DNA from 4 places in the Levilactobacillus sp. FUA 3915 genome. Region 1 is predicted to be linked to each of the others. Evidence: predicted binding sites of a transcription regulator. Region 1 holds the regulator's gene; each other region holds the start of a gene.
The links. Region 1 encodes LexA, which represses DNA repair genes until DNA is damaged. Its sites were predicted from a motif close to CNAACANNTGTTNG; they were not measured.
Positions count from the first base shown of each region.

Region 1 (5,010 bases):
AGGTTGAGGTAGCAATGTAATAATCTGCACCCACACGAATAATTGAGGGATCGGGTGCCATTCCGGGAATAATCGGATTTTGAATTTGAGTCATAGTCATTTCACGCTCCATTTGTTAAAATTAAGTTATTTATAAGCCGTCATTGTCGAATTCTGAGTTAGTTGTTTTTGAGAACTAATTGTTGCATTTAGAATACTTTGAAAGCGGATACAAGTCAACGGCATTTCACAAGGTCGTCGTTTATTGGCGGCAACTAGGTAATGATTGTCACTTTTTTAGGGGGATGAGTCACATGAACCGACAACATCATGAGAACGTGGTGTCAAACTTAGACATCGGGATTCGCTTCTTTGAGTCAACCGTGACGCGGAGTGGGTACGTGCCGTTCCACTGGCACAGTAGTATTGAATTGGTCTGTGTGCTGTCTGGGCAGTTGACCTTCCAGTTTGACGGCCAGGCCCACGTCATTCACGCCAATCAGTTTTCCATCGTTTCATCGGGGGTGATTCACGATGTGACGAATACGCCGAACCAGTCGTTAGTGCTGCAAATTCCGCTGACGTTTATCGAACGGTACGTTGCCCATCCCGAACAGTTGAACTTTTCGACAGCTGGGCGGGAGCAGACTGCGGCCTACCAAGAAGTGGTCACTGCGTTCAAACGGCTCGCTCAAATTAACCGAGAGCGCCAATCTAACTACCTGATTGACACGGGGATTACGGTGCTGACTATGTTGAAGAATCTGGTCAGCAACTTCACGGATACAGCTAGTCCGTTGACGGCGAGTTCAAGTAGCTTGAAGTCCATTGTTATCTATGTGAATGAGCATTACCGGGAGAAACTGAGCGTCAAGGCGGTGGCCCATCGGTTTGGCTATAACGCGAGTTACCTGTCACGGTTATTTAAGGCACAGACCGGGGTGACTTTAGGCCACTACGTTTACTTGATTCGGCTAAACAATTTCTACCGGGACTTGATCGATACGACCATTCCCGTGGATGTCCTGATGGACAAGCATGGACTGACCAATCGGCGGACGGCACGGGAGAAGTTTCAGGAGATGTATGGGGCGTTACCCAAGCAAGTTCGTCTGCAATACCAGCGAAATTAAAAAAAGCGTTGATCTCATCAAAATTAGATGAAATCAACGCTTTTCTTGTGGGGTGTTCAGTTGTGAGTAGCCGAGCCGATGGCACTATTCAAAAATATTCTTCGTTACATACCCGTCCTTAAACACCAGCACGGGGGATTGATCACCAACGCGCATGACCAGCTGGTAACCGGGACCGAGGGCCTTCTTGAGCGATTGGCTGGTCTTGGTAAAGTTGTCGACGAACTTCGGCCACTTGGCGGCCTTGGCCTGACTCGGGTCGGCCTTTAAGCCCTTAATAGTTTTCTTGAGACTCTTGTTGGTGATAGTCAACGTGTAGGTCTTGCTGGCGTGATCGAAGGTAACGGTGCCTAGCTTGACTAGGGACTTGGCCAACTGCGTCTTGACTTGTTTTTCGTTGTCGGCGCGGGTAGCCGTCTTGTCGCTCGTGGCGAAGGCTTGCCCGGATTGCGAGCTTAGTGATGATGATTGCTTACTGGTCTGAGTCGCCTTGTCGTGAGTCGAGGACGCTGACCAGAAGGGCAACTGGGTGATTGCGCCCACGGTGACCAGAACGGTGATGACCAGGACGATGATGGAACTGCGCTTGGATTCCCCCCGACGACTAGCATTGACGACGGAAAACGCGGTGATGATAATGAAGATGACCCCCAAAATAGTAATACCTAAAAACATGATGGACCCCTCCGTAGGTTAGGGCGGTTTAGGCTGATGCGACCGCCGTTTAATTAGTCTCAGTATAGCATGAATCAATTAGAGAATGAAACAACTGCACTAAGGTGGGAGACCTTGACTGGGTCAGTGACAGTATTAAGGGTCAAAAGGTTCGTGAAAAAAGGTTTAAAGTCGAATAATTAGAACTGACAAATGATTAAAATCCGGATTGTGTGAATTATAACCGAATATTAATCAAAAAATAGTCGCCAAGAGTTAACATTTCCGGTATAATTAATCGTAATAAAGAGAGAAATGAGGAGATTAGAGTGACGAACGTTTATTTAGCAGGTCCCTTCTTTGATGACGAACAAATTTCCCGGATTGAACGCGCGGAAAAGGCCTTGGCTGCCAATCCCCGGGTCGCCAATGTCTTTAGTCCCCGTTTGAGTGAGATTCCTGGTTTAGAAATGGGCACGGCCGAGTGGGCCACCCAAACCTTCCAAATGGATGTCCACCAGATTGACGAGGCCGACGTTGTGGTGGCCCTGGTCGATTTCGTGGATGATCAGGTGGATTCTGGTACCGCCTTTGAAATTGGCTATGCCTTCCACAGTAAGAAACCGGTAGTCGTTCTCCATGAAAAGGATACCATTTTAAACCTGATGCTGGCGGAAGGGCTACATGCCTACTTACGCGAAGCCGAAGCGCTGGCCGCCTATGACTTTGCGACGCTTCCCGAAAGTCACTATCAAGGGAAAGTCATCTAGTCTTGCATTAACGATGAATGAAAAAATCACCCGCCACATTTGCTGTGGCGGGTGATTTTGATTGTCCCTTGTTAGTGAACGTCGTCGCGGAAGAGACCCACAACGCGGCCTAAAATGCTAACGTGATTCAAGATGATGGGCGCCATGGTATCATTTTCGGGTTGTAACCGGAAATGGTCGGCTTCCTTAAAGAATCGCTTGCAAGTGGCTTCGTTTTCCTCGGTCATGGCGATGACAATGTCACCGTTGTCCGCGGATTGTTGCCGACGGACAATGACTTGGTCACCGTTTAAAATGCCGATGTTGATCATACTTTCGCCGCGAATCGTCAACATGAAGAGTTGATCGTCGTCGTTTTCAAATTCTGGGGGAACTGGGAAGTAGTCCGTGGCTTCCTGAACGGCCAGAATCGGTTCGCCGGCGGTAACGGTGCCTAAGACTGGAATTCGGGTCTGTTCCTCGTGGACGCCTAGTTCTTCCAAACCAGCGGGCGTGACTTCTAGTGCCCGGGGCTTAGTGGGGTCCTTGACCAGCAAGCCCTTTTTTTCCAGGCGGGCGATGTGGCCATGAACCGTAGAGGTTGAAGAGAGCGATACGGCTTCACCAATCTCCCGGACGGTTGGCGGATACCCTTTTTCATTGACTCGTTCCCAAATGAAGCGGAGAACGGCGATTTGTTTGCTTTCAGAAGCTTTACTCATTTTTTCTGCCACCTCGTTCGTCATTCGTAGTATAGTTTAGTGTTAGTGTAGCATACAGACCGAACATTTTCAAACAGATGTTCGGGTAAATAAGTTGAAATCTAAAATTAACCCTGATATGATAGACCCTGACTTGAAAAAGCGGGGTTAATACCCACAAAAATACTGAAATTAAAGGAGGGTCGTTCATGGCAGACACGACAATGGACACCTTGCTGGCCCGGATCAACGAGCTGGCACACAAGAACAAGGCTGAAGGCTTGACCGAGGCCGAAAAGAGCGAACGCGCTGACTTACGCCAACAATACCTGAAGTTATTCAAGCAGAGTTTCCGGAGCCAAGTTGAAATGCTGCAGGTCTACAACAAGGATGGTAAGGAAGTTACCCCTGAAAAGGTCCGGCAGATTCAACGGAACAAAGGTTTACGTGACGATTAAGGAAAGAAGCGAGTCCTTTTTGGGATTCGCTCTTTTAATTTCCCTTAAGTTTGTGTAGAATTGTTAAATGAATGACTTCATCAAAGGAGGGGAACGAACTTGGCAACTTGGATCTGGATCTTAATCGTGATCGTCGTCGGCCTGGCCTGCGCAGCGGGTGGCTTTTTCGGCGCACGGAAGTACATGGAAAACTATCTGAAAGACAATCCACCAATTAACGAAGACCAATTACGGGCAATGATGTTGCAAATGGGGCAAAAGCCTTCACAACGAAAGCTTCATCAAATGATGAACGCGATGCAACAAAACGCTAAAAAATAAATTGGCTTTATTGAGACTCGCTTCCAGCTTATTTCCTGGAGGCGAGTCTTTTTGATTGTATTTTATGAAAATTCCAGTAAAATGATAAAGTCTGTGCTATATTTTAATCATATTCTAATTTTTAAGGAGGGATGTTCGTGAGTATCTTTCGCAAATTATCCTGGTACTTTCGTCTGGAATGGCGACGGTATCTGATAGGGGTCATTGGCCTCTTGTTGACGGCTATCATTGCCATCGTGCCCCCTCGCATCATCGGGAACATGGTGGATGGCATTCACGGGCAGACCATGACGAGCCATTTATTGCTGCTTGATCTGCTGTTCGTGACGCTAGCAGCGCTGGCCCAGTACGGGACCCGATACATCTGGCGCAATGCCATTTGGGGTGGGGCTGCGCGACTCGAACAACTGCTGCGGAATCGACTCTTTGGGCACTTTATGAAAATGGACCGGGTCTTCTACCAGAAGTACCGGACCGGGGACTTGATGGCCCACGCCACCAACGACCTGGAAGCCATTCAACGGGTGGCCGGTGGGGGGATTCTCCAGTTTGCCGATGCTATTATTACGGGGGGCACCACGCTGATTGCCATGATGGCCTTAATTGATTGGCGGCTGACTCTCTTAGCCATTATTCCATTCCCCCTGTTGGCGGTCGTTTCCTGGTACCTGGGACAAAAGATTCACCGAGCCTTTGGTGAATCCCAAGCAGCCTTTTCTCGGCTGAACAACAAGGCCCAGGAAAGTATCAGCGGCATCAAGGTCATTAAGGCCTTGGGCCAAGACGATGCGGACGTGGCGGACTTCGATGCCCAAGTTGACCGGACCATTGGGATTAATCGCCGGGTTAACCGGTTGGATTCCATGTTTGACCCAGCCATCACGTTGATCATCTCGATTTCCTACGTGGCAACGATTGTCCTTGGAGGACTGTTTGTCACCCACAACATCATTACCATTGGGAACCTGGTGTCCTTTATCAGCTATCTGGCCATGATGATCTGGCCGATGTTTGC
Region 1 is NZ_CP168704.1:2,574,221-2,579,230, forward strand. It holds gene ACEPST_RS11875 (family 43 glycosylhydrolase) at 1-94, opposite strand, end outside; gene ACEPST_RS11880 (AraC family transcriptional regulator) at 294-1,112, shown strand; gene ACEPST_RS11885 (hypothetical protein) at 1,197-1,787, opposite strand; gene ACEPST_RS11890 (nucleoside 2-deoxyribosyltransferase) at 2,096-2,536, shown strand; gene lexA (transcriptional repressor LexA) at 2,608-3,237, opposite strand; gene ACEPST_RS11900 (DUF896 domain-containing protein) at 3,426-3,674, shown strand; gene ACEPST_RS11905 (YneF family protein) at 3,774-3,995, shown strand; gene ACEPST_RS11910 (ABC transporter ATP-binding protein) at 4,133-5,010, shown strand, end outside.

Region 2 (5,010 bases), 640 kb from region 1:
ATGGTCAGTCCTTGATGCTCAAGAGTTAGCCCGTACTTGGGGGCAATCTGGCAGAGCCGTTCGACTTGTTCTTCGTTCACGGGAGGTCCTCCTTGTCTAGTGTCTTTAAGACGAGCTTAGCCAATCCCCCCAGCCACGTCAAGTCTCTTCGGCTGGTCTTTGTTGTCGCCTCCGGGCTGGTAAAAACTGGTGCACGTCTGTCGTTCCCGGCGGTGGGCTCAAACTGCCCTGCTGTGGGGAACGGCTCCAGCCTAAGAAGCGGTCTGGGGCCTCGCCTTGAAACCTCGCTGAAGTCCGCGAGTTTCCAAGGTCGTCCCGTGCTCTAGGCTGGAAGGCTCTCAGCCAAGACCACCGACACAGCTGGTCAGTTTGGCCCACCTCTGGTCACTGATACTAGCAGCCATTTTTACCATCCCTGTGACTGACACCAGCCCAGCCCCAACTTGACCGCCTGTGGCCGGCCCTTGTCGTTTGTCCTCTTAACTATCTTCCACCTCGATTGCTAATAACAAATAAACCCCATGGCTACCGAATAAGCCATGGGGCAAAAAAGTTTAATTTTAAATACCAATCATTGTCAGCTACCAGGCATAGAAATGAACTCGCCAATGTAAGTGACCAGAGGCGAGCCAAGAGTCCCAGCCGTGTCGATGGTCTTAACTGAGTGAACTTTCTCAGTTTAGACCATGGGACGCCCTTTGAGACTGGTGCCTTTCCAGACTTAAAGGCGAGCTGGAAGACCGCCTCTCAGGCTGGAAGCGGCCCCACAGCAGGGACTCTTGAGCCCGCCGTCGGGAACAAATCTGACAACTGTCGCGAAGCAATTGGCAACACAACTGGTTCTCACAACCACCGTGTAAGTCGTGAGGGCGGCGAAAATAACTTCAGCCGTGGGAATGCCCTTAGTAGCATTCTTGGCTGCTTAGGGCATTGGCGTCTTTGAGACGTGCCCTACGGCTCAAAGCGAGGGCGAAGACCGCTCTTTGGCTTCGGCCGTCCGCCCCAGCGTTCCATGTTATTTTCGCCGCCCGGTAAGGCACTGACAACGATCAGCTTAATAACAATACTTGTCTTTGGCTAATTGCTGATGAATGGCGGCGGCTAATTGGGCCTCGTCTGGACCATCCGTCACCACCTGCACAAAGTCACCCCCATGTTTTGAAAGCTCCGCGACCTCCTGGGCTCGTTTGGGATTCAGGTCCGTGTTGCGCACCCGAATCGTGGCCGTTCCTGTGTAACGCTGACAAATTTTCTGGAGCGCGACACTTTCGTCAGTTGCAGGCATTTCTTGGTATAATGGGAATCCGATTGTTTTCATCTGTAATCACCTCTGAATTAATTGTAAGCGATTACATTAGCTTTGCCAATACCTTTTACCAATTTTCACAAAGTCACTGACCGAACCCTTCTTACAGCCGCTGCTCTAGAAAAAATCACATGGCGTTTTGGTCCATGACTTTCCGAACACGCGTTCAAACCCGGGGCAAAGTGTGGTATGATATTGCCAGAAATGGAGGCGATGGCGGCATGACCACCAAACTTGGCGTCCGGGAATTAGTGGAGTTCACGCTCCGTACCGGCGACCTCAGTGCCACTTCCGGCAGCCAGAACACGGCCTTACTGGGCGCACAGATCCACCGTCGTCTACAGAAACAACGCGGTGAAAATTATCAAAAGGAATACTACCTCGATAAAGAATTGACCCTAAACGGCGACGGCTACCTGCTTCACGGCCGGGCCGACGGGGTTACCCTGACTGAAGACGCCGCCAGCATCGAGGAAATCAAGACGTCTGAAACCGTCTTTGATCAGCTGAGCGACAACACCCTAACCCTCTACTGGGCCCAGGTAAAAATTTATGCCTACCTTTTAATGGAAAAAGAATCTGATTTAGATCAGGTCACGTTGACCCTGACCTACTTTCAGACCAACACGGAAACGACGACCCAAACGGACCAAATCATCACGCGTGAAGAGGCCGCAGCCTTCTTTGAACAGGTCATCACGGAATACATTACCTGGCTCAAATTCCGTTCGGACCTGCGTGAGCGGCGGGACCCCACCATTCAGTCGCTGACCTTCCCATTTGGCCAGTATCGGCCGGGCCAACGCGAACTCGCCGTGGCCGTCTACAAGACCATTCTCACCAGCAAACGCCTCTTCGCGGAGGCCCCAACTGGGACCGGGAAGACCATCTCCACGCTGTTTCCCACCATCAAGGCGATTGGCGAGGGCGTGATTCAACGCATCTTCTACCTCACCGCCAAGCAGAGCACGCGGCGGGTGGCCGAGGAAGCCGTCGACCTGATGGCCAGTCAGGGACTGAAGCTCAAGAGCATCACCCTGACGGCCAAGGATAAGATCAAATTTCCAGAGGAAGCCGACCTTCAGCCCGACGAGAACCCTTATATGCTGGGCTATTACGACCGGTTAAAGCCGGCCTTGCTGGACCTCATTCAACACAATGATCAGCTCACCCGCCCGGTCATCGAAGGATATGCGCGCAAACACACGCTGGACCCGTTTGAATTTCAGCTGGACGCGAGCCTCTTTTGTGATATCATCATCGGCGATTATAACTACCTCTTCGACCCACAAGTCCACCTCCAACGCTTCTTTGCGACTGAGGACCCCGATAACTTTTTCCTGATCGACGAAGCCCACAACCTGGTCAGTCGGTCCCGCGATATGTACTCGGCGGAAATCAATAGCCAGCCGCTGGACCGCTTGATTGAAACCAGTCGGGACCTGGCACAAGCCACGCCCAAGCTACGACGCCGGCTCCAAGACCTGCGCGCCACCTTCAGTGACATTGCGCAACCGTTGATTGACGACGGTCAGACCGACAGCACCTTTTTGATGCCGCCGGAAAATTTTGACCACGACCTCAGCCGCTTGGTAGAAGCCATTCACGACTGGTTGGTCGACCAGCCACAGACGCCCTTCACCCAGGCCATCCTCGACTACTACTTCGCCGCCATCAGCTACCAACGCATCGGCGAGTACTACGACGACACCTACCGCATGCGCCTTGAGCTGGATAACGGCAACATCATGCTCAAGGAGTTGTGCCTGGACCCCAGCGCCTTTCTCGCCGACAGCCTCGCACTGGGCCACGGTGCCGTGCTCTTCTCGGCCACCCTGTCGCCCATGGACTACTACCAAAACGTGTTGGGCGGCGACCAGGACAGTCTGGCGTATCAGCTCGACTCCCCGTTTGAACCCGCGCACCAAGAGATTCTGGTCACGACCTACATTCAAACGACTTACAAACAGCGCAATGCCAATCTGGCCAACATCTTACTGGCGATTAAAAATTTGATTGACGGCAAGACCGGCAACTACCTGATTTTTTTGCCTTCCTATAGTTATCTGCTCGACGTCAGCCAGGCCTTTCATCTGGCCTACCCGCACGTCAAAACCGTCTGCCAGGAGTCCCAAATGGCCGAGGCCAACCGGACGGCCTTCCTCGCCAGTTTCACGGCAAATCCCAGTGAAACGCTAGTCGGCTTTGCCCTGCTCGGTGGCATTTTCTCCGAAGGCATCGACTTGAAGGCCGACCGTTTGATTGGCGTCGGCATCGTTAGCGTGGGCCTGCCCGGACTTAACCCGGAGACCAACCTGTTGCGCGACTACTTTGACGAGCGTTCCCATCGTGGCTTTGCCTACGCCTACCAGCTGCCCGGCCTGAACAACGTGTTCCAGGCGGCCGGTCGTCTGATTCGTGGGTCGAAGGACGTGGGGATTATTTTACTGATGGATCAACGGTTCGCCAGCCCCCGCTACACCAATCTGTACCCACGGCACTGGCAACATTTCCGCCGAATTTATCGGCCCGAACAACTCAGTCCCGCGATTGAAAATTTCTGGCATCAGGAGGTGCCCCAATGAAAACCAAACTCACTTTAGAAATGGAAGCGACCCTCTACGCGTACTGCCGAGAAGCCGGCGCGTTTGCGGTCGAAGAGGTCACCATGCCCGACGACGCTGGGATTGTGGACACCCTGAGCTACCAGGAAATGCCCGACAAATCCATCGAGTGGCGCTGCTACGAGCTGAAGGTCACCAAGAGTGATTTTCACTCGAAGGCCAAGCTCTCCTTCGTCGGCCACTACAACTACTTCGTCCTACCGCTCAAGCTCTACCAAACGGTTCAAGACGAGATTCCACCCCGCATTGGCGTCCTGATTTACCGGCCCTTCGATGCGGAAATGCTGGCGACCGCGACCGAAGCGCCTAGCACCCCAGGGTACCTGACCGTTGCCCGGCCACCCCGCCATCAGGACCTGCAAGTGCCTGCCTCGGAGCTCACGACCCGCTTCATCGCCTCGCAAGCACGGGAGGTCGGCAAGGCCAAACAGATGGCGACCGGTCTCAAGCAGTATTCTACCGACCGGCTCTATCAGGAATTGAAGAAACGCCATCAACACTATGATATCTACGATCCGGACGCCAACTTCTATGATCAGTTCATCGAGGACACCCAATCGACGGCGGTCACGGCCCTTCAAAGTGAAATCGATGCGCTGAACCTGGAACGCCACGACCTCCAACAACAGTTAAAGGAGCAGCGGCCATGATTTATTTTCCTTATTTTCGGGGGCGACAGTACGACCTTTTGGCCCTGAAAAACATTGCCCAACAACACATTCTGCCACCTAACATTATTCCGATTATCGAACCCGTCCGGGACATCCGGGCCCTGCCCCAAACCGTGGCCGCCTTCGTCGAACACGACCAACCACTAGTGGTGATTGCCAATCCAACCGTCAGCGACTATGCCTTGACCCAACAAAAGCTCCACGACTGGCGGCCCTACGCGGACAATCCGCAATTGATTGTCGGCCACATTCTGACGCCCACTATCATCCCCGCTAGTCTCCAGCCAGCCGCGGAACACCGGACGTTGTTGGTCGGTCGCCAATACGATGAACTGGTTGCCGCCCAACATGCTGGCTGGCTCAACGACCCGAGTTACCTGCTAGTGCCACCCGAAGCGCGGATTCGCCA
Region 2 is NZ_CP168704.1:1,936,722-1,941,731, reverse strand. It holds gene ACEPST_RS08985 (hypothetical protein) at 1-80, opposite strand, end outside; gene ACEPST_RS08980 (HPr family phosphocarrier protein) at 1,055-1,285, opposite strand; gene ACEPST_RS08975 (ATP-dependent DNA helicase) at 1,528-3,891, shown strand; gene ACEPST_RS08970 (hypothetical protein) at 3,888-4,580, shown strand; gene ACEPST_RS08965 (sce7725 family protein) at 4,577-5,010, shown strand, end outside.
Region 2: ACEPST_RS08975 (ATP-dependent DNA helicase) is a predicted target of LexA. The motif match lies at 1,462-1,475, and genes of this name have one in related genera.

Region 3 (5,010 bases), 170 kb from region 1:
TGGCGCCAAACGGATCCAACCGACGCCAGCGGCCAGTTTCAGGACCGGGGCGACAGTTACCGGCCCGTGATTTTCGTTGATGGCCCGGCCCAACGTCAAGCAGCTGAAGCCTCTAAGGCGGCCTTAGCCAGTAGTGGACGCTTTGATGAGCCCATCGTGACGCAGATTGAAGACGTGCAGCCATTTTATCCGGCCGAAGAGGAACACCAAGACTTCTACCGGAAAAACCCGTTCCGTTATCAGATTGAGGAAATGGGCGGCCGTCAGGACTTCATTCAGAACAAATGGCATTAAAACGCTTTTTGGTAAATACAAATAAAGGTTGGTGAAGACGTGTGGGTTATGTATTAGATTTACGCCAACAAGTTGGCGCCGAACCGTTGATCGTGGTTGGTGCCGCAGCCATCGTTCAACGTCAGCAAGCAGTTTTGTTAGTCAAACGAACGGACAATCACGCTTGGGGCTTGCCAGCCGGATCTAAGGAATTAAATGAAAGCACGCTGACCACAGCCAAACGTGAATTGCATGAAGAAACGGGTCTGGTGGCGCAGTCGGCAAATTTGTTGACGGTCGTGAGCGGCACTGGCATGCAATATCAATATCCCAACGGTGACCAGATAGATTCGGTCACGGTCGTGTACGAGCTGACCGCGACTGGTGAACCCAGCGGCGACGATGACGAAACCAGCGACGCCAAGTTTTTTGACTGGGAAGCAATGCCAGCAAACTTAACGCCAATCACGCAACAAATTTTAAACGTGTTGGCGACAGAGAAACGTTAATAAAAAATCAGGTGGTGAAAAGTCATTAGACAATTTGCCAGCTGATTTTTTATTTTGGCTCTGGGGCGGTATTTTTTTGAGTGAACCACTACTTTCGATAATATATATTATGTAAAGTAGAATAGTTTTCTGATTTAGGCATGAAGAATGGCCATGCCCTTTCTTTGATTTGCGTCGATTTATTTTGCAATGCCACTTATGGACTTGCTGTTACTGATTTGAAAAACATGTTAGCCAAGTTGAACAGCAAGTCGCTGACGACATACGTGTGTCTAACGATCATGATGCTCAGCAGATTGCTTGCGTCACCGCTAGCTTAAACGAACTGGCAAACTTACCGACTGCAATCCAGCCGTCCGCAGCTAAATCAGTTTAATTTCAATTAAGTGTTGCTGTCACAACTGCATGCTGCCAGCAAACCTATTCACCAGCTAAGACCAGCCAAAATCATCAAATTACAGGCGGATTCTCCGTTGATCTCATGGTCAGGTCTCCGTCTAAAGTCTGAACGTGTGCTTAGAATCAACGTCCCAAATCACGTGATGACCGTTGATTCCGATAGCACTTGGTCCTCTGAGATTGCTACCGGTTCTTAAGCTAAAGTACCAGATGAACGCGGATTACTAGTCAGTGATTGGAAAGTACTTGCTGCCTGGCTCGGTGATGGCAATTGCTGAGCTTAATCGTAGATGATCTACATGGTCTGTCTAACGGATACACGTAGACATTGCTGATGATTGTCATCGCTGGCGTGGGTATCAGCGACTGGTTAGTTGGGCTTTGTTCCATAAATATAGTTCCAATAGTGTCCAGACGACGTTTTCTTCCTAGGCATGATGCTGCATGCGTGACGTGTTATAGGCCTAAAACGCCGTTGCAACAGTGTTTACGGCTTATGCTGATTGTCAATTTCATGCGATATTGCTAGCACATGATTAGGAACTTGAGCCCCCAACGAATGCTGCTACATCAGTATTTAACGGCTATTTGTCAACTTCAAAAGTACCATAAGTAAACATGCCCCTCAACATAAAACATAGCCCACATGTCGTTAAAAAGGCCTATATAACAGGCATCACAGGCATTTTGCACCTAAACACGTTAACTAGCTCCTCAGGTCATGCCGGCACCATTCAAACGACTACTTTCATTAAAACAAATATTTTAAAGATAGTAGTAGCTAAAAATAAGGCGGGGGACTTGCTTATTTGCTCATTCACCGGTATCATATAAAATATGAGAACATACGTTTGGAGGCCACTTCTATGGAGAAGCAACATTATTTAAAATTAATTAGCGAAGAACTGGCCACCGCGCCCTGGTACGTCCAGGAATACTACCAGGCCAAGGCGACCGTCCCCCTGTCCCCAGCCACCCTCTATCAATATCTAACCGAGTACCGGCGCTTCTTCAACTGGCTGATCAGTGAAGGCTTAACCCCGGCCAGCCGCCCCGCTGATATTGATATTCAGGTGTTGGCTACTTTAAAGAAAGAAACCGTTGAGTTGTACAAGTCCGCCCTGCTGAATCAAACCAAGCTCACGGGTGCCCCTGGTAGCCGAACGCATCCAACCATTAACCGTTCGTTAAACGCCCTCTCGTCGCTCTTCAAATACCTAACGGAAGACACCGAAGACGAGCACGGTGAAGCCTACTTCGACCGTAACGTGATGCACAAGATTGCCCTGGTGCGAACCAGTGAGACCTACGCGACCCGAGCGGCCAACTTAAAGACCAAGCTCATGCTGGGCAACACGGATCATGATTACCTGGCTTTTATCGACGAAAAATACGAAGGCTTATTGTCACCGGCCAAGAAACGGTACTTTCACCGGGATAAGCAGCGAGACCTGGCCATCAACGCCCTCCTGCTGGGCAGCGGCTTACGGGTCTCGGAGGCCGCCAATGCTGACCTGCGCCACCTGAACTTGAAGACGGGGACGATTGGCGTGGTCCGTAAGGGTGGCCAACGAGATACCGTTCCGATTGCGCCATGGACGTTGCCTTACATCCAAGACTACGTTGACCACCGCACAGCGATTTATCACGCTACCAGCAGCGACCGGGCCCTATTTCTCAGTAGCTATCGTGGGCAGGCCTCACGCATGCAGGCCAACTCCATGGAAAAAATGGTGGCCAAGTACTCCAGCGCGTTTAAGGTCCGTATCACCCCACATAAGCTCCGGCACACGTTAGCCTCAAAACTCTACCTCGCCACCAAGAATGAACAGCTTGTGGCCACCCAGTTGGGCCAGAACTCAACTAGTGCGACCGGGCTGTACACCCATATCATTGACGAGGAACAACGGCATGGGTTGGAGAAAATGTAAAATGTTAATTGATTTCGCTTAAAAATGGACTTTATTTTGGATTTAATTTAAAATCAGCAATTTAAGTTTAAAAAAGCCAGATCTCCTTTCATGAGGAATCTGGCTTTTAGTCTCCCATAAATTTGGCTAGTTGCGGCATTTTTCATACCAAGTTATTTATACCATTTCTGAGGGCATTAGTAATATTCATTCATTTAGAAAACGGTCATACACAGGCATCAAAGCCATATTGACCAAGTTATGAAAACGTTGCTTAGTTATTGGCTCATCATCAAATAAAGTATCGAGTGTTAGTAAAATAGGCATGTTATAAAACTGTTGGGGCATTTCAGCCTTCAAATCACCGCGAACTCGTGCCTGATCAAATATTTTTTTAACAATCTGAGTCAGATAATTATCCCGATTAAGCTTGTCAAAATACTCGCCAAGAGTAATACTCCCCAGTCGTTCTTTAGCAAGCCCAATCATATTTTGATAATTCATTTGAGACATTGCGTTTACTATTTCATCAAACAACTTGATTAAGTCTTTTTTTACACTACCAGTATCGGGAACTTCTAAATTAAATTTTCCTATCTGTGTTCGCAATGCTGCCAGGACAATATCAGCTTTAGAATCCCATCGACGATACAGGACATTCTTATTCGTACTGGCATTCTTCGCAATCATATCCATGGTTAAATCTTCATATTTGGTTGTCGCAATTAACTCTAACGTGACTGCCAAAATATCATTTTCGAGTTGTTGCCCCCGTCGCCGTTTCTGTACCATATCATAAACTCCTATCTTAATCTTGTATTAACTGTACCACGAAATCAACTTTTAAAGTAACGTCCCACTTCTATCAGCGAACACCAAACGCAAAAAAACTTGACGGAAATCACCTTTAGGTCTAAGATACTTCAGTACCTTAAATTAGATACTATGGTACCTTAAAAATGGAGGCGTCAAAATGAAAGAACAAAAATTACCACGAAACATCTTAACTCAAGCCTGGATCATCGTTTTAGGTGCCATCGCACCGCTTCTTGATTCAACGATGGTCAATATTGCTCTCAATCATTTAGTTAAGAGCTTCAACACCTCATTGAGTACCGTTCAGTGGGTTGTCACTGGCTACCTGTTAGCTATGGTAGTCGCTGTGCCATTCACCGGCTGGCTCACCGATAAATTTGGTGGCAAAAATGTTTTCTTAGCGGCTGAGCTGTTATTTGGTATGATGTCACTTGCTGCCGGTCTTTCAGGAAATATCAACGTCTTGATTGTTTTTCGTTTCGTTCAAGGCTTCAGTGCTGGACTGATTACCCCACTATTGACGACGCTACTGGTTGATATTGCTGGTACCAGTATGATGGGTCGTTTGATGGCCGTGGTTGGTCTACCAGTCTTATTAGGACCAATTTTAGGACCAGTCTTTGGCGGTGTCATCGTTCAATATTTAAATTGGCGGTGGATTTTCTTCGTGAATATTCCAGTAACCATCATTGCTGCGCTCTTTATTTGGTTAAAGCTGCCACATACGGCGCCTAAGAACATCCATGCCAAATTCGATTGGCTCGGGGTCGCTTTACTTGCAGGGATGTCAGCCAGCATTGTGTATGGTGTTGTCCAAGCAAGTTCCAAAGCTAATTTTACCAATAGCACCACGATTACTTACCTAATCATCGGTGCAATTGCAGGTGTTCTGTATGTCATCTATGCGGCATTGAAAAAAGAACAGGCCATCGTGCCACTCTCCCTATTCAAACATGGAAACTTCAATGGTTCGGTGATTGGCCTATTTTTAGCCGGTGTCGCAACGAATGGTCCAATGCTATTGTTGCCACTATTCTTTCAAAATTTACGTGGTCAATCAGTTGCAATGGCTGGGCTGTCACTGTTACCACAAGGTATTGGTA
Region 3 is NZ_CP168704.1:2,742,025-2,747,034, forward strand. It holds gene msrA (peptide-methionine (S)-S-oxide reductase MsrA) at 1-294, shown strand, start outside; gene ACEPST_RS12670 (NUDIX hydrolase) at 336-782, shown strand; gene xerS (tyrosine recombinase XerS) at 2,048-3,112, shown strand; gene ACEPST_RS12680 (TetR/AcrR family transcriptional regulator) at 3,299-3,883, opposite strand; gene ACEPST_RS12685 (MDR family MFS transporter) at 4,065-5,010, shown strand, end outside.
Region 3: xerS (tyrosine recombinase XerS) is a predicted target of LexA. The motif match lies at 2,022-2,035, and genes of this name have one in related genera.

Region 4 (5,010 bases), 1.1 Mb from region 1:
TCGCCCATCATGTCCGAGGAAGTGGCGGAGGCCGACGAAATGGTTGGGCTCGCTGGGGCCGTTTGCCTGAATTTGGGAGCGGTTACCTCTACCCAAATCACGCAGATTCGGGCGGTCGGGCAGTCGGCTAACCGGCAACAGCGGCCACTGGTCATCGATCCAGTGGCGGTTGGCGCCGTGAAATACCGGATGCAGATGGCGACCGGCCTCCTGAATGATTTTCACCCGGACGTGATTCGCGGTAATGCCGGTGAAATTGCGGCGCTGGCAGGCATTGACTGGCAGGCCAAGGGCATCGATGCGGGTGAGGGCACTGGTGATATCGAAGCCATCGCCAAGGCCTGCGCTCAGAAATTAGCGTGCGTGGTCATCCTGTCCGGCCCAACCGACGTCATCACCGACGGCACCCAGGCGGTCAAGGTCAAAAACGGCACGTCCTTGTTCCAGGTCCACGTGGGGTCTGGCGACATGCTGTCGAGCATCGTGGCGGCTTTCTGCGCGGTCACGGACGATTACTATGAAGCAGCGCAAACGGCCTGCCTGGTCTTCGCGGCCACGGGCCAACTGGTCCACGACGCCACGCCAAACCTGGGTGCGGGCACGTTCATCATGAAACTCCTAGACGCCCTGCAAACGACTACGGTTGCGGACATTGAGGGCATCGCCGACTTTGCGTAAAAGAACCAGGGATTCACAAGTACCACAGAAAAAGCATTGAGTGGCTAAAGCCATGAGGGTGGCAAACATCAAGAAGTAAAACCAAGCAAAGACTGGCTGTTCGGGCTCGGCTTGTGTCAGCCGGAGGGATAATGAAAATGGGCTCAGCAGTGGGATTTCCTGATGAAATCAGGAAATGGCGTCTTTGAAACGCGGGCTTGGCGGTTCAAAGCGAGTCCGGAGACCGCACTTAGGCTCCGGGCGTCCTCCCCACCGCGTTCCGGCCCAATTTTCATTATCCCGGAGGCGACTGCGAGCTGGAACCCGGACAGATGAAGGGATGAAGGTAGTATGGCAAATGAATTTCCACAAACCTTGACGATTGCGGGGACCGACAGCGGCGGCGGTGCCGGCGTCATGGCGGATTTAAAAACGATGCAGGAACGGAACGTTTTCGCAACGGCCGTGATTGTCGCGGTGACCGCGCAAAACACGTTGGGGGTGCAGGACTTTATGGCGCTGCCGCAGAAATTGATCGATGAACAATTTGCGTCCCTGGCGGCGGACCTGAAGATTCGAGCCTGCAAGACCGGGATGTTAGCGGATGCCGAGCACGTGCACGGCGTCGTTGAAAATTTGAAAAAGTACAATTTTGGTCCCTTAACGGTTGACCCCGTGATGATTGCCAAGGGCGGCGCGGCCCTGTTGGCAGACGACGCGGTCGCCACGGTGCGCGATGAACTCGTGCCATTGGCAGACGTGTTGACGCCCAACTTACCGGAGGCCGAACGCTTGACTGGCACGGCCATCACCGATAGCCAGGGGATGGAACGTGCGGCGGTGGCCTTGCAGGACCTCGGCGCCAAGAACGTCATCATCAAAGGTGGTCACGAGGCCACGCCGGAACAGGCGAGTGATTTTGTCTTGTTAGAAGACGGTCGGTCATTTTGGCTGACAGCGCCACGGGTGGATACGGTCCGGACGCACGGAACGGGCGACACGCTATCGTCGTGCATCACCGCCGAACTCGCCAAGGGCAAGGATTTTGAATCGGCTATTCGAATCGGTAAAGATTACGTGACGGCGGCCATCGCGAATCCCATCGCGGTCGGCAATGGTCACGGCCCACTGAATCATTGGGCATACAATCAAGGAGGCGCTGAGTAATGTCAGTAACGTTTGAACCAGGCCTATTGCGGGCCTACTTTGTGGCGGGGAGCCAGGACGTTCCCGGTCAAGATTTACGTCAGGTGTTGGCGACCATGTTAGACGCCGGCATCACGGCCTTTCAGTTTCGGGACAAGGGCAACAGCCAGCTGACCGAGGAACAACGGTTGGCGTTGGGCAGCGATTTGCGAGTCCAGTGTCACGACGCCAACATTCCCTTTATCGTGGATGATGATGTGGAACTGGCACTGCTGCTAAACGCGGACGGTATCCACGTGGGCCAAAGCGACCAGAAAATTCAGAGTGTGATCAAGGAAGTGGCCGACCGGGATATGTTTATCGGCCTGTCCTGCAACACGGCCAAGCAGGTCGCAGCGGCGAATAAATTGCGGGGCATCGACTACATCGGCAGCGGCCCCATTTACCCAACGGTGTCAAAGGACGACGCCGACCCAGCCATGGGCGTCGAGGGGTTGCAAAAATTGGTTGAGCAAGCCAACGTGCCCATCGTGGCCATTGGCGGCGTGACGGTTGCCTCATTGCCAGCCATCGCCAAGAGCGGGGCTGCCGGCGTGGCAGTCATCACGCTACTGACGCGTAGCGTGAACCCAGCCGCAGACGTGCAAGCGATGCGCCAAGCCTTTTAAATTAAATAGAAGCAAAGGAAGCACCACGGAACGTGTCCTAAAGGACTGCCGTGGTGCTTTTTCACGCAACTAATCGATTGTGGGCGAAAAGGTTCAAATTGGTAAGCGCATACAGTTGGACAGAACCGACTAGTTGTAACAGACAAATTAAATCGTTAAAATCACGAAAAAAACAGGATCGATTTCACCGTGTTTAAGTGCGGCAAACCAATCCTGTTTTAAAAGTTGAGGAAGCTAGTTGACTAGGGCTAACTTCACAAGTACATTCTAACACGACTCGCAAATAAAAGCTATCAAAAATGAATGAAATAACAGAATGTTGGTTAAGTAAATGAATGATGGTTGCAAGATGGTGAGCCGCTTGCGTAGTTTACGGAGTGCCACATATTATTAAAAAATTGGTAACTACTCATAACCGCTAATCATGGGATAAGTGAAATGAGCTGATGCCTGAGCGGGTTCTCAGTCGATTAATCGCAAAAAAATTGGCCAGGATTCGATAATTTTCCCTTGCAAATCAGAACAAGTGTTCGTATAATGAGAACAGCAAGTTGTTAAGCACTTGTTTACGTTAGTTGGATAGGAAAGACCTGGCCCAGATAGTTTGTGCTTAACGTGGTCAGATAACGGTTGAGGCTAGTATCTGTCTCAGGAGACTGGGTAACGCAAAAGCCTAAACCAAGGGAGGCATGTGCCATGGATTACTCGCAGGAACCACACGGATTGTTTTTCATGATTGATAATAAGTCCTTTTACGCCAGCGTCGAGAGCGTTGAGCGGGGACTGAATCCGCTGAAATCAGTCATCATTGTGATGTCGGAGGCAGACAACACGGGGAGTGGCCTGGTGCTAGCAGCCTCGCCCATGGCGAAGAAGTTGTTTGGTATCAGCAACGTGTCGCGGCAATACGAGGTTCCGCACGATGAACGGATTCTGGTGGTGCCGCCGCGCATGAATCTGTACATTCAAAAGAACCTGGCTATCAACAAAATTTTCCGTGAGTACGTGGCGGATACCGATCTCTTTCCCTATTCAATCGACGAATCCATTCTGGATATGACCAAGTCGTGGCGGTTATTTGGCCGCACGCCAGAAGAGGTGGCGCGCAAGATTCAGTTGCGCATCCGTAACGAGCTGGGGTTGTACACCACCGTGGGCATTGGCGAGAACCCCGTGCAGGCCAAGCTGGCCCTCGACCTGCAGGCGAAGCACGACCACGAACTGATCGGTCGCCTGACCTACGAGACCTTTCCCGAGCACATTTGGCCGATCACCAATTTAGAAAAGGTCTGGAGCATCGGGCACCGGACGGCCGCGCACCTTCAACGATTGGACATTCACAGCATGGGCGACTTGGCCCACGTCAATCCGTATGAACTCCGCCATGAAATGGGGATGATTGGCGCGCAACTCTTCGCGCTAGCTTGGGGCATCGACCGCAGTCATTTCCAACAGGTCCGTCCGCCCAAGGAGAAGAGTTGGAGCAACTCGCAGGTCTTGCCCCGTGACTACCGTGTCCAACGAGAAATTGAATTGGTCCTGCGCGAAATCGTCCAGCAGACGACCTCCCGCATGCGACATCACCACCAGCAGGCTGGCTGTATCAGTCTCTTCGTGGGCTTTGCTTGGGATGGCAAAGCCAGCGACGGCCGCAGTGGCATGAGTCATAGCCGCCGCATTGACCCGACCGACAACGCCCAGACGATTATCCGGGAATTCATGACGTTGTTTCGAGAAAATTGGGAGGGGCAACCCGTCCGGAACTTGGGCGTGGGCCTCTCACGGCTAAGTCACAGCGGCAACCTGCAGCTAGACCTATTTCAAAAACCTGACCGACAAATTAAGGATGACCGGTTCGACCGGATTCTCGATGAGCTCCGGGATAAATTTGGCAAGACGGCTGTGATTCCAGCCAGCAGTCTGATGCATGGCGGGACCATGTTAAGTCGGGCTTCGCTGGTCGGTGGGCATAATGGGGGGAATAGTTTTGATTGATGAAGCTAAGGAAGCGACGTTGATTCTAGAACGCCTGAAGCCGCTATTTACCGCGCAGTGGCATTACCAGTATCGCATCGACGTGGTCAACAATCAGTACGGTCACGTGTTCAATTTTTTCTTGGACATTCGCCGGCCGAAACATCGGGAACGGTCGATTCCCTTGCACTCGCTGCGGACGACCGACCTGGAAGTCTTAGAACGCGTCATCAGTCAAATGCGGCAGGGGACCGCGCTGACACTAAATTTTGTTGACTTCGGTCACGTGCGCTGGCCGTTGAGTCAACGCTGGATTCGCTAGGAAGTGAACGCCATGTACCTGAAAAAATCGTCAGATGATCAGCTCGCGCAAGATTTTTTTCAGCGCGATTACCAGGACCGAGGCATGTTGAAGTGGGGCGGGTTCTACCTGTCCGACCACACCAGTGCTTTGGCCAAAATGCACGCGGCGGAGCAGGTGGAACAGCCATTGCCAGAGCAAACTGCGGCGGACGTCAGTGAGCGTCTCGTCGCAGCCTGGCAAAGCCATCGTCCGGTCCATCTC
Region 4 is NZ_CP168704.1:1,517,920-1,522,929, forward strand. It holds gene thiM (hydroxyethylthiazole kinase) at 1-678, shown strand, start outside; gene thiD (bifunctional hydroxymethylpyrimidine kinase/phosphomethylpyrimidine kinase) at 1,009-1,824, shown strand; gene thiE (thiamine phosphate synthase) at 1,824-2,471, shown strand; gene ACEPST_RS07150 (Y-family DNA polymerase) at 3,168-4,466, shown strand; gene ACEPST_RS07155 (hypothetical protein) at 4,459-4,767, shown strand; gene ACEPST_RS07160 (hypothetical protein) at 4,780-5,010, shown strand, end outside.
Region 4: ACEPST_RS07150 (Y-family DNA polymerase) is a predicted target of LexA. The motif match lies at 2,991-3,004, and genes of this name have one in related genera.